4 regions of the Kitasatospora sp. MY 5-36 genome follow, and region 2 is predicted to be linked to each of the others. Evidence: riboswitches for the same ligand, from Rfam matches in the RefSeq annotation. Region 2 holds a riboswitch; each other region holds the start of a gene.
The links. Region 2 has a riboswitch for cobalamin ahead of AE652_RS02615 (iron ABC transporter permease). Riboswitches for the same ligand answer to the same signal wherever they lie in the genome.

Region 1 (2,192 bases), on a different contig from region 2:
GCCTGCTGCCCGGCAGCACCTTCCCGATCACCCCGGGGCACGAGATCGCCGGCCGCGTCGACGCCCTCGGCGAGGGCGTGGAGGGCTGGCGGGTCGGCGACCGGGTCGCGGTCGGCTGGTACGGCGGCAGCTGCGGGCACTGCGACGCGTGCCGGGCGGGCGACGGCCTGCACTGCGCGCGGGCCGAGATCCCGGGCGTCGCCTATCCGGGCGGGTTCGCCGACTCCGTCGTCGTCCCGGCCGTGGCCCTGGCGGCGGTCCCGGACGAGCTCACCGCGGTCGAGGCGGCGCCGCTGGCCTGCGCGGGGGTGACGGTCTTCAACGCCCTGCGCCGCTCCGCCGCACGGCCCGGGGACACCGTCGCCATCCTGGGGATCGGCGGACTCGGCCACCTGGGCGTCCAGTTCGCCGAGAAGATGGGCTTCCGCACCGTCGCCATCGCCCGCGGCCAGGAGAAGGGGCCGCTCGCGCTCCGGCTCGGCGCCGCCCACTACATCGACAGCACCGCGGGCGATGTCGCCGAGGCCCTACGGCAGTTGGGGGGTGCGAAGGTGGTCCTGTCCACCGTCACCAACGCGCCCGCCGTGGTGGCGACGATCGACGGGATCACCCGCCGGGGCGAGCTCGTCATGGTCGGACTCCCGGCGGAGCCGCTGGAGCTGAGCGCCCTGCAGTTGATCCAGGGCGACCGGAAGGTCTACGCGCACTCCTCGGGCATCGCGGTCGACACCCAGGACACGCTGCGCTTCGCGGCGCAGACGGGGGTGAGGGCCTGGGTCGAGGAGGTGCCGCTGGAGCGGACCGCGGCGGCGGTGGAGAAGATGGCGGCCAACCGGGCCCGCTTCCGGATGGTCGTCACCACCGGCCGCTGAGCGGCGGTCATCGGAGCCGGCTCTCGGAGTCGGCCCTCGGAGCCGGTCCCTCGGGGCCGGCTCCCGGCGTGTCCGGGCAGGTGGACGGGGGTGAGCGGCACTCCGGTGGCGCGGCGCGGGCGCGTACCCCTGGACTTACTAGGACGTCCAACTATATGGTCGACGGCAGGTCCGCGGTGTCAGGGAAGCCGGTGTGAGTCCGGCACGGTCCCGCCACTGTGACCGGGGAGTCCGTCCTCGCAGATGACGGCCACTGGCAGCCAGCCGGGAAGGCCTGAGGGCGTGCGGTGATCCGGGAGTCAGGATACCGGCCGCGGGTGGTTCGTGTTTTCCACGAGGATGGAGACGACACACATGACTCCGGGCTGCTCCCGTTCCATCGCGCCCGGCTGTCCCGTGCCGACGGCCGCCGGGGCGCCAGCGTCCTGACGTACCGTCACACCGCCGTACGCCCGTGCCGAGGGGCGCGCCACCGTGCGCCCGCCGACCGGCGGCGGCCTCCATTCCTCCTCTCCCCACCCCTGTCGAGAGTAGGAACCGATGGTCCGAGAACTGACCCACTTCATCGCCGGCAAGCCCACCGCCGGCACCTCCGGCCGCTTCGGCGACGTGTACGACCCCAACACCGGCCGGGTGCAGGCCCGGGTGCCCCTGGCGAGCCGCGCCGAGGTCGAGGCGGTGATCGCCGACGCCGAGCAGGCCCAGCCCGCGTGGGCCGCCTGGAACCCGCAGCGGCGGGCCCGCGTCCTGCTGCGCTTCCTCCAACTCGTCGAGCAGGAGAAGGACGAGCTGGCCCGGCTGCTCTCCGCCGAGCACGGCAAGACCGTGGCCGACGCCCACGGCGACATCCAACGCGGCCTGGAGGTCGTGGAGTTCGCCGCCGGCATCCCGCACCTGCTGAAGGGCGAGTTCAGCGACAACGCCGGGACGGGCATCGACGTGTACTCGATGCGCCAGCCGCTCGGCGTGGTCGCGGGCATCACGCCGTTCAACTTCCCGGCGATGATCCCGCTCTGGAAGGCCGCGCCCGCGCTGGCCTGCGGAAACGCCTTCGTGCTCAAGCCCTCGGAGCGCGACCCCTCGGTGCCGCTGCGGCTGGCCGAGCTGTTCCTGGAGGCCGGGCTGCCGCCGGGCGTGCTCAACGTCGTCAACGGCGACAAGGAGGCCGTGGACACCTTGCTGGAGGACCCGCGCGTCCAGGCGCTCGGCTTCGTCGGCTCCACGCCGGTCGCCCAGTACGTGTACGCCACCGCCGCCGCGCACGGGAAGCGGGCGCAGTGCTTCGGCGGGGCCAAGAACCACCTGATCGTGATGCCGGAC
Region 2 (2,192 bases):
CGCAGCCGGTCCGGGTCCACGCCGAGCGAGGCGGAGGTCTCGTCGCCCATCGCGAGCGCGTCCAGCCGCCCGGCGGTGCAGGCCAGGTAGGCGAGCCCGGCCAGCACGGTGACGGCGGCGATCGGCACCTTGCCCCAGGTGGCGCCGCCGAGGCTGCCGAGCAGCCACATCATGACGTCCCGGGCGGCCTCGCCGCGGTCGGCGGCGAAGACCATCAGGGTGGTGGCGGCGGAGAAGCCGTAGGACAGCGCGGTGCCGGTGAGCACCAGCCGCAGCGGGGTGAGCCCGTACGCGGTGCGGGCCGCGACGTAGACCAGGGTCATGGCGGCCAGCGCGGAGCCGAAGGCGGAGGCGGAGATCGCCCACACCCCGAGCGAGGCGAAGGCGCCGAACAGCATCACGGCGTTGGCGCCGACGGCCGCGCCGGAGGAGATGCCGAGCACGAAGGGGTCCGCCAGCGCGTTGCGCACCAGGGCCTGGACGGCGACCCCGCAGGCGGCCAGCCCGGCGCCGACCACGGCGGCCAGCACGGTGCGCGGCAGCCGGATCTCCCAGACGATCGCGTACGCGGCCGCCTCGTCCGCCTCCAGCCGGCCGCCCGTCAGCCCGGCGCCCAGGAGCCGCAGCACCCGGGGCAGGCCGAGCCCGGAGGAGCCGAGGGCGACCCCGCAGACCAGGGAGAGCAGCAGGGCGGCGGCGAGTCCGGCGGCGAGCGGGACGACGGGTATTCGGCGAGCGGGCGGGCCGACTGCACGGTTGACGGGTGCGCGGTTCACGGGTGCGCCTTGCCTCGGGCCGGGAGCGCGCCGGGGCGGGCGCGGGCCGGGGGCGTGCCGGGGCGCCGTTCCCCTCGCAGTCCGCGGCGAGTTGTCGGGAGGTCGGCGGCCGAGGGCGATCGGGCTGGCGCGGCCGTACGGGCGGGTACGGGCCGTGCTCACCGTTGCGGGTCAGCGCCGGATTCGCACCGGACTTCCCCCTCGGACGCCCTGGCAGCATAACAGCCACTCAGGGCAGGCAACCCTTACCGGGCCGGGTCGGACGTGAACGCACGACCGCCCCCGTCCGGCGGTGCGGACGGGGGCGGTCGGGTGGCGACGCGTCAGGCTCAGGCCTGCTTGGTCTCCCAGAAGATTTTGTCGACCTGGGCGATCAGGTCGAGCAGGGCCTGGCCGGTGGCCGGGTCCGTGGACGCCTTGGCGGCCGAGGCGGCCTTCAGGGTGTCGTTGATCAGCTGGTGCAGCTGCGGGTACTTCTCGAAGTGCGGGGCCTTGAAGTAGTCGCTCCACAGCACCGAGATGTGGTGCTTGACGGCCTCGGCGCGCTGCTCCTTGATGATGACGGCGCGGGCGCGGAAGTGCGGGTCCTCGTTGGCCTGGTACTTCTCCTGGGTGGCCTTGACCGACTCGGCCTCCAGCTTGGCCTGCGCGGGGTCGTAGACGCCGCAGGGCAGGTCGCAGTGGGCGTGGACGGTGGCGCGCGGTGCAAACAGACGAGAGAACATGGGAGTCCTTCCTTAGATCGTCTTCCCGCGCCCGAGATTACCCTTCCGCCCTCCCGGTTTCGCGATCGGGCGGTGGGCCTAGGGCGAAAGACGGACCGGGAACCGGCGCAATCCGGACATCGGACGGACGGCGGTCCGTACGGCAGACTGGGGGCGCGAGCGGGGGCGGGAGGAGGAGTCGTGGCGCGGAGCACGCGAGCGGAGGGCGCCGGGGCGGGGGAGCGCGGCCCGGGCGGCGCGCTGCCGTTCGGGCTGGTCGACGTGGCGGGGCCGTCGATGGTCCCGACCCTGCGCGAGGGCGACCGGCTGCTGGTCCGCTACGGCGCGCCGATCCGGCCCGGCGCGGTGGTGGTCTTCCGGCACCCCTTCCAGCAGGACCTGCTGGTGGTGAAGCGGGCCGCCGAGCGCCGGGCCACGGGCTGGTGGCTGCTCTCCGACAACCGCCCGGTGGACAGCGACAGCCGCAGCTACGGCGCCGTCCCGGACGAGCTGGTGCTCGGCCGGGTGCTGCTGCGGCTGCGCCCGAGCCCGGTCTGGCTGGCGCCGGGGCGCCGGCTGGAGCGGCTGCTGCTCACCCCGCGGCTGGCCCGGGTGCCGGGCCTGGCCCGCCGGCTCGGCGCCTGGGTCGAGGAGGTCTAGCGGGCCGCTACGCCCGGGCCGCCGCCTCCGCCTCCAGGCGCTTGCGGGCCCG
Region 3 (2,192 bases), on a different contig from region 2:
GCGCATGAACTCGTCCGGGATCCAGTGCGCCAGGTTGAGGTTGTGGGTGCGGCGGGCCTCTTCGCCGGTGTTGTCGCGGAGCTCCAGGAACTCCTCGATGTCGGCGTGCCAGGTCTCCAGGTAGACGCAGGCCGCGCCCTTGCGGCGGCCGCCCTGGTTGACGGCGGCGACCGAGGAGTCGAGGGTGCGCAGGAACGGCACGATGCCGTTGGACTTGCCGTTGGTGCCGCGGATCAGGCTGCCGCGCGAGCGGATGCGCGAGTAGGACAGGCCGATGCCGCCGGCGTGCTTGGACAGGCGGGCGATCTGCGCGTAGCGGTTGTAGATCGAGTCCAGGTTGTCCAGCGGCGAGTCGAGCAGGTAGCAGCTCGACATCTGCGGGTGCCGGGTGCCGGAGTTGAACAGCGTCGGCGAGGAGGTCAGGTACTCCAGGCGGCTCATCAGGCCGTACAGCTCGGCCACCTCGCGCACCGACTGCTCGGAGTCGCCGACCGCCAGGCCGCAGGCGACGCGGAGCAGGAAGTGCTGCGGGGTCTCGATCACCTTGCGGGTGATCGGGTGGCGCAGCAGGTAGCGGGACTGCACGGTGCGCAGGCCGAAGTACTCGAAGCGGTCGTCGCCGGCGGTGTCGATCAGCGCGTCCAGGGCGGCGGCGTGCTTGGCGACGAAGTCCGCGGTGGTGTCGCCGATCAGGCCCTCGGTGTGGCCGACGGCGATCGAGGCGGAGAAGGACACCGAGCCCTGGCTGTTCGCCTCGTCGACGATCTCCAGCGCGAGCAGGCGGGCGGCCAGCTTCGAGTACTGGGGGTCCTCGGCGATCATCGACGCGGCGGCGTCCACGGCCAGCCCGCGCAGCTCGGCGAAGTCCGAGCCGGCGTGGCGGCCGCGCAGCGCGGCGGCGGCGACATGGCCGGGGTCGACCTCGGTGAGGTCGGTGCTGCGGTCGGTGAGCAGCCGCAGCAGCGCGCCCCCGGGGTCGGAGACCGTCGGGTCGGTGAAGGCGGTACCGGAGCCCTGGGCGGGCAGGGTGGCTGAGGCAGCGGTGGTCAAGGCGCTCTCTCCTGGCGGCGATCGGCGGCGGTGCTCGGGGGGCCACCGGGCCGATCTGGGCAGGGGAGCACGGCGCGAACGCAAAAAAGCGTCGCGCGAGGTGACTCCCCGGCCCGCCCGCGAGGCCCGGAGGGGTACTGCTGGTGCCGGCGCGGCCTCTGCGGGAGGGCCGTGGCGCACGCCGTCGGCAGGTACTCGGACTCGCGGGGTGCGGCTGCTGGAGCCGCCCGCTCACCGCTGCGGGGCAGTCCCGGATTCGCACCGGGTTCCCCTGCATCGACAGCAGAAGCGAGCATACATGTTGTGCCGCCGGACTGCGGCGGCACCATATGTTGTGCCTGTCGTGTCGCGGATGTGCGTGGGCCGGGCAGCCGGTCAGTGCTTCAGATAGACCTTGTACGTGCTCGAATCGCCGGTCGGCGACGTGAATTGGGCGACCAGCCGGTAGTGTCCGGCGGCGCCCAGGGCCTCGCTCAGGGCCCGGTCGGTGGCCCTCGGCGCGGTGCTGTCGAGGACGACCATGGTGAACCAGCCGTCCCGGATCGCGGCGACGCTGCCGTCGTCGCCGTGGTGCTCGACGCCGGCCCCGTCGCGGTAGTCGGTGCCGGCGCGCGCGGAGACCCACTGCTCGGGCTTGGAGACGCCGCCGAGGTAGTACTCGGCGAGTCCGTCGACCTCGGTGAGGTAGCGGCCCTGGGGCTCCGTGTGGACCCGCAGGACGGCCAGCAGGCGGCCGGAGTCGGGCCCGTTCTGGTAGCGCAGCGCGGACTGCTCCAGGCCGAGGGCGAGCAGGGCGACCCAGACCAGGATGCCGAGCTGGGGGTGGCGGAAGTGGGCGCCGACCAGCCGGGTCAGGCCGACCCCGGCGAGCGGGGCGGCCAGCAGCATGCCGTAGCCGAGGTGGCGGAACAGCGCGCCGGAGGTGCCGGTCCACAGGTGGGCGGCGGGGACCAGCAGGGCGGTGGCGGTCAGGACGGCCCCGAGCAGGGCGCGCCGGCCCCGGGTGGTGGGGAGGGGCTCCTTCTCCGGCGCGTCGTGCTCGGGCATCTGTTCGCGGCGCGCGTAGGCGATGGTGCCGGCCACCGCGAGGACGGTGAACAGGCCGGCCCACTGGAGCGTGCCGAGCAGGACCGAGCCGGCCG
Region 4 (2,192 bases), on a different contig from region 2:
TGGGCGGCCTCGTCCCCGGGGACGAGGGCGAGGGCCATGGCGGCCATCGCCGTGCTGTCCACGTCGGAGTCGCCGGTGGCGGGGATCAGGCTCGGCCAGGAGCCGTCCGGGTGCTGGAGGCCCTTCAGGTAGGCGATCGCGGGGGCGGCGCTGGTGGACTCCCCGGCCCGGAGCTGGGCCATGACGGCGAGCGCCTGGGAGAAGACGGAGGTGGCGTAGGCGTAGTTGCCCGGGGCGGCGCAGCCGGTGGTCGCGTCGGCCTTGGCGCACACCAGCGCGGCGAGGGCGGCGATCAGGTCGTGGCCGCCGAAGTCCCGCGGGTTGCGGCCGACGGCCTCGGCGAGCAGCGCCTCCTTGCCGATGGACCCGCCGCCGGCGTACTCGGTGCCGATCGCGGTCCAGTCGTTGACGGTGCGCTCGCTCGCGTCCTTGCCCTGCTGGTCGAGGAAGTCGACGATCCGGCGCAGTGCGGCGTCGTCGGTGCCGGTCGCGGCGAGGGCGTAGGCCCCGTCGATGGTCAGGCCGAAGTCGGCGAAGGCCGGGAAGCCCTCGTAGTAGTGGCCGTCGATCAGCCGGGCCGGGTCGGTGAGGTAGGCGCTCCCCCTGGCCGCGTCGGGTTTCCTCCCCTCGGGCGCGCTCAGGGCCACCGCGGGCGAGGGCGACGCCGACGGGGAGGCGGAGGGCGAGGGGCCGCCGTTCCTGGCGCGGACGGAGTCCGGGGTGAAGTTCGGCGCCCCGCTGGTTCCGCCGACGTCCGTACCGCCGTAGACCCAGGCCTCGACCTCGCCGGGCTTGGGCTTCTGCGTGCCGGCCCCGAACCGGCTGTAGGACCAGGCCTGTTGGCCGGGTTCGGCAATCCAGTACGACCAGTACGCGGTGGCCTGCGGGGTGTTGACGCACGGCTCCTCGGCCGGTGTCGGGTACTGGGCGCCGCCGTTGAAGGTCCCGGTCCCGAGCCGGCAGATGAAGGCCGGTCCGTCGTGCTCGGTGCCGGTCGTGGTGAAGCCGGCGTTGTGCAGCAGGTTCATGCCCGTCGTGGGGTGGGCGTCGCAGCCCCGGACGACGCCGCCGCCCCAGTGGGTGAAGTCGACGGCGACGATCGCCCCCGTCGTCGCCGTGCACTGCTCGATCGGGTCGGCCGAGGCGGTACCCGGGTACCCGAGCAGGACCGTGCCGCAGGCGGCGACGGCGACGGTGCCGGCGACCACCAGCGAGGCGAGGTCCCGGTTCCTGTGACGTGTGCGATTGCTGCTGACCCTCACGACGACTCCCTGGTCGGTCGACACGCGAGGCGACGGCGCAGCCGACGGTCGCCCGCGGGCACGGGGCCGTCGAAACCGCGTCGTAGTCCGCGACGACGCAAGTGCTCTGTGAACAGACCCCCGGTCCAGGCATTCCGGCTCCCCCACCCTCAGGTGGGTCCACGGTTGCGGGTCAGCGCCGGAGTTGGACCGGCTTCCCCTGAATGCCGAGGGCAAAAAATCGGTTCATCAGACCACGCTGACCGACGGAGAGTCAACGGGGCGTCAGGTCGATCACATCACCTCGTCGGGCGATGGACCTGTGCGGTAGCGTCCGCGGTGGCCGAGCGGGGGAACCCGGTGCGAACCCGGGGCTGACGCGCAGCGGTGTGGGGCGGTGACCGTACCGTCCCGAGCCCGAATGCCCGCCCGGCCACTGCGGAACTGAGCCGGTGTCCCGGCCGGCCGATCGTCACTGCCCGGCGGACAGCTCCCAGTCCAGCGCCCACGCCCGCACCGAGCCGTCCGCACAGCCGAAGAGCAGCAGGCTGTCGTCCGCGGTGGCGGTGAGACTCCACACCTGGCCGCCACCTCCTTCCAGCTCGCGCAGGCAGCGGCCGGTGTCGGCGTCCCAGATCCGCACCGTGCCGAGCCGGTGGCCTGTGTAGGCGAACCGGCCGCCGGCGGAGAGGTGAAGGACCGACAGCTCATCCGGCCCGGTACCGGCGTCCCACGGCAGGACCTCGAAGTCGAAGGCGCGGAGGAATTGCCCGGTGCCGGCGTCCCACAGCCGCAGCGAGCGGTCGCCGTACGCGCTGCCGGACAGCAGCCGGTGGCCGTCTGCGTCGAACGAGAGCCAGCCGCACGCCGGATGACTCAGCGCCAGCGGCGGAGCGCCGAGCCGGGCGTGCAGCTGGATCTCGCCGAACAGCGCCACGCTCGCTGCCCGGG

Region 1: linked by a shared signal. The riboswitch ahead of AE652_RS20295 (CoA-acylating methylmalonate-semialdehyde dehydrogenase) and the one ahead of AE652_RS02615 (iron ABC transporter permease) in region 2 are both predicted to bind cobalamin.
Region 3: linked by a shared signal. The riboswitch ahead of AE652_RS17280 (ribonucleoside-diphosphate reductase subunit alpha) and the one ahead of AE652_RS02615 (iron ABC transporter permease) in region 2 are both predicted to bind cobalamin.
Region 4: linked by a shared signal. The riboswitch ahead of AE652_RS19725 (prenyltransferase/squalene oxidase repeat-containing protein) and the one ahead of AE652_RS02615 (iron ABC transporter permease) in region 2 are both predicted to bind cobalamin.

What each region holds. Positions count from the first base shown of each region.
Region 1 covers NZ_LFVW01000296.1:4,127-6,318, reverse strand. The annotation lists gene AE652_RS20300 (alcohol dehydrogenase catalytic domain-containing protein) at 1-872, shown strand, start outside; cobalamin riboswitch at 1,012-1,203, shown strand; gene AE652_RS20295 (CoA-acylating methylmalonate-semialdehyde dehydrogenase) at 1,413-2,192, shown strand, end outside.
Region 2 covers NZ_LFVW01000030.1:25,232-27,423, forward strand. The annotation lists gene AE652_RS02615 (iron ABC transporter permease) at 1-776, opposite strand, end outside; cobalamin riboswitch at 899-1,024, opposite strand; gene sodN (superoxide dismutase, Ni) at 1,106-1,501, opposite strand; gene sodX (nickel-type superoxide dismutase maturation protease) at 1,778-2,140, shown strand; gene AE652_RS02630 (CGNR zinc finger domain-containing protein) at 2,148-2,192, opposite strand, start outside.
Region 3 covers NZ_LFVW01000237.1:807-2,998, reverse strand. The annotation lists gene AE652_RS17280 (ribonucleoside-diphosphate reductase subunit alpha) at 1-1,026, opposite strand, end outside; cobalamin riboswitch at 1,219-1,353, opposite strand; partial or broken gene AE652_RS17275 (glycosyltransferase family 39 protein) at 1,426-2,192, opposite strand, start outside.
Region 4 covers NZ_LFVW01000281.1:10,495-12,686, reverse strand. The annotation lists gene AE652_RS19725 (prenyltransferase/squalene oxidase repeat-containing protein) at 1-1,262, opposite strand, end outside; cobalamin riboswitch at 1,369-1,513, opposite strand; cobalamin riboswitch at 1,592-1,668, shown strand; gene AE652_RS19720 (WD40 repeat domain-containing serine/threonine protein kinase) at 1,714-2,192, opposite strand, start outside.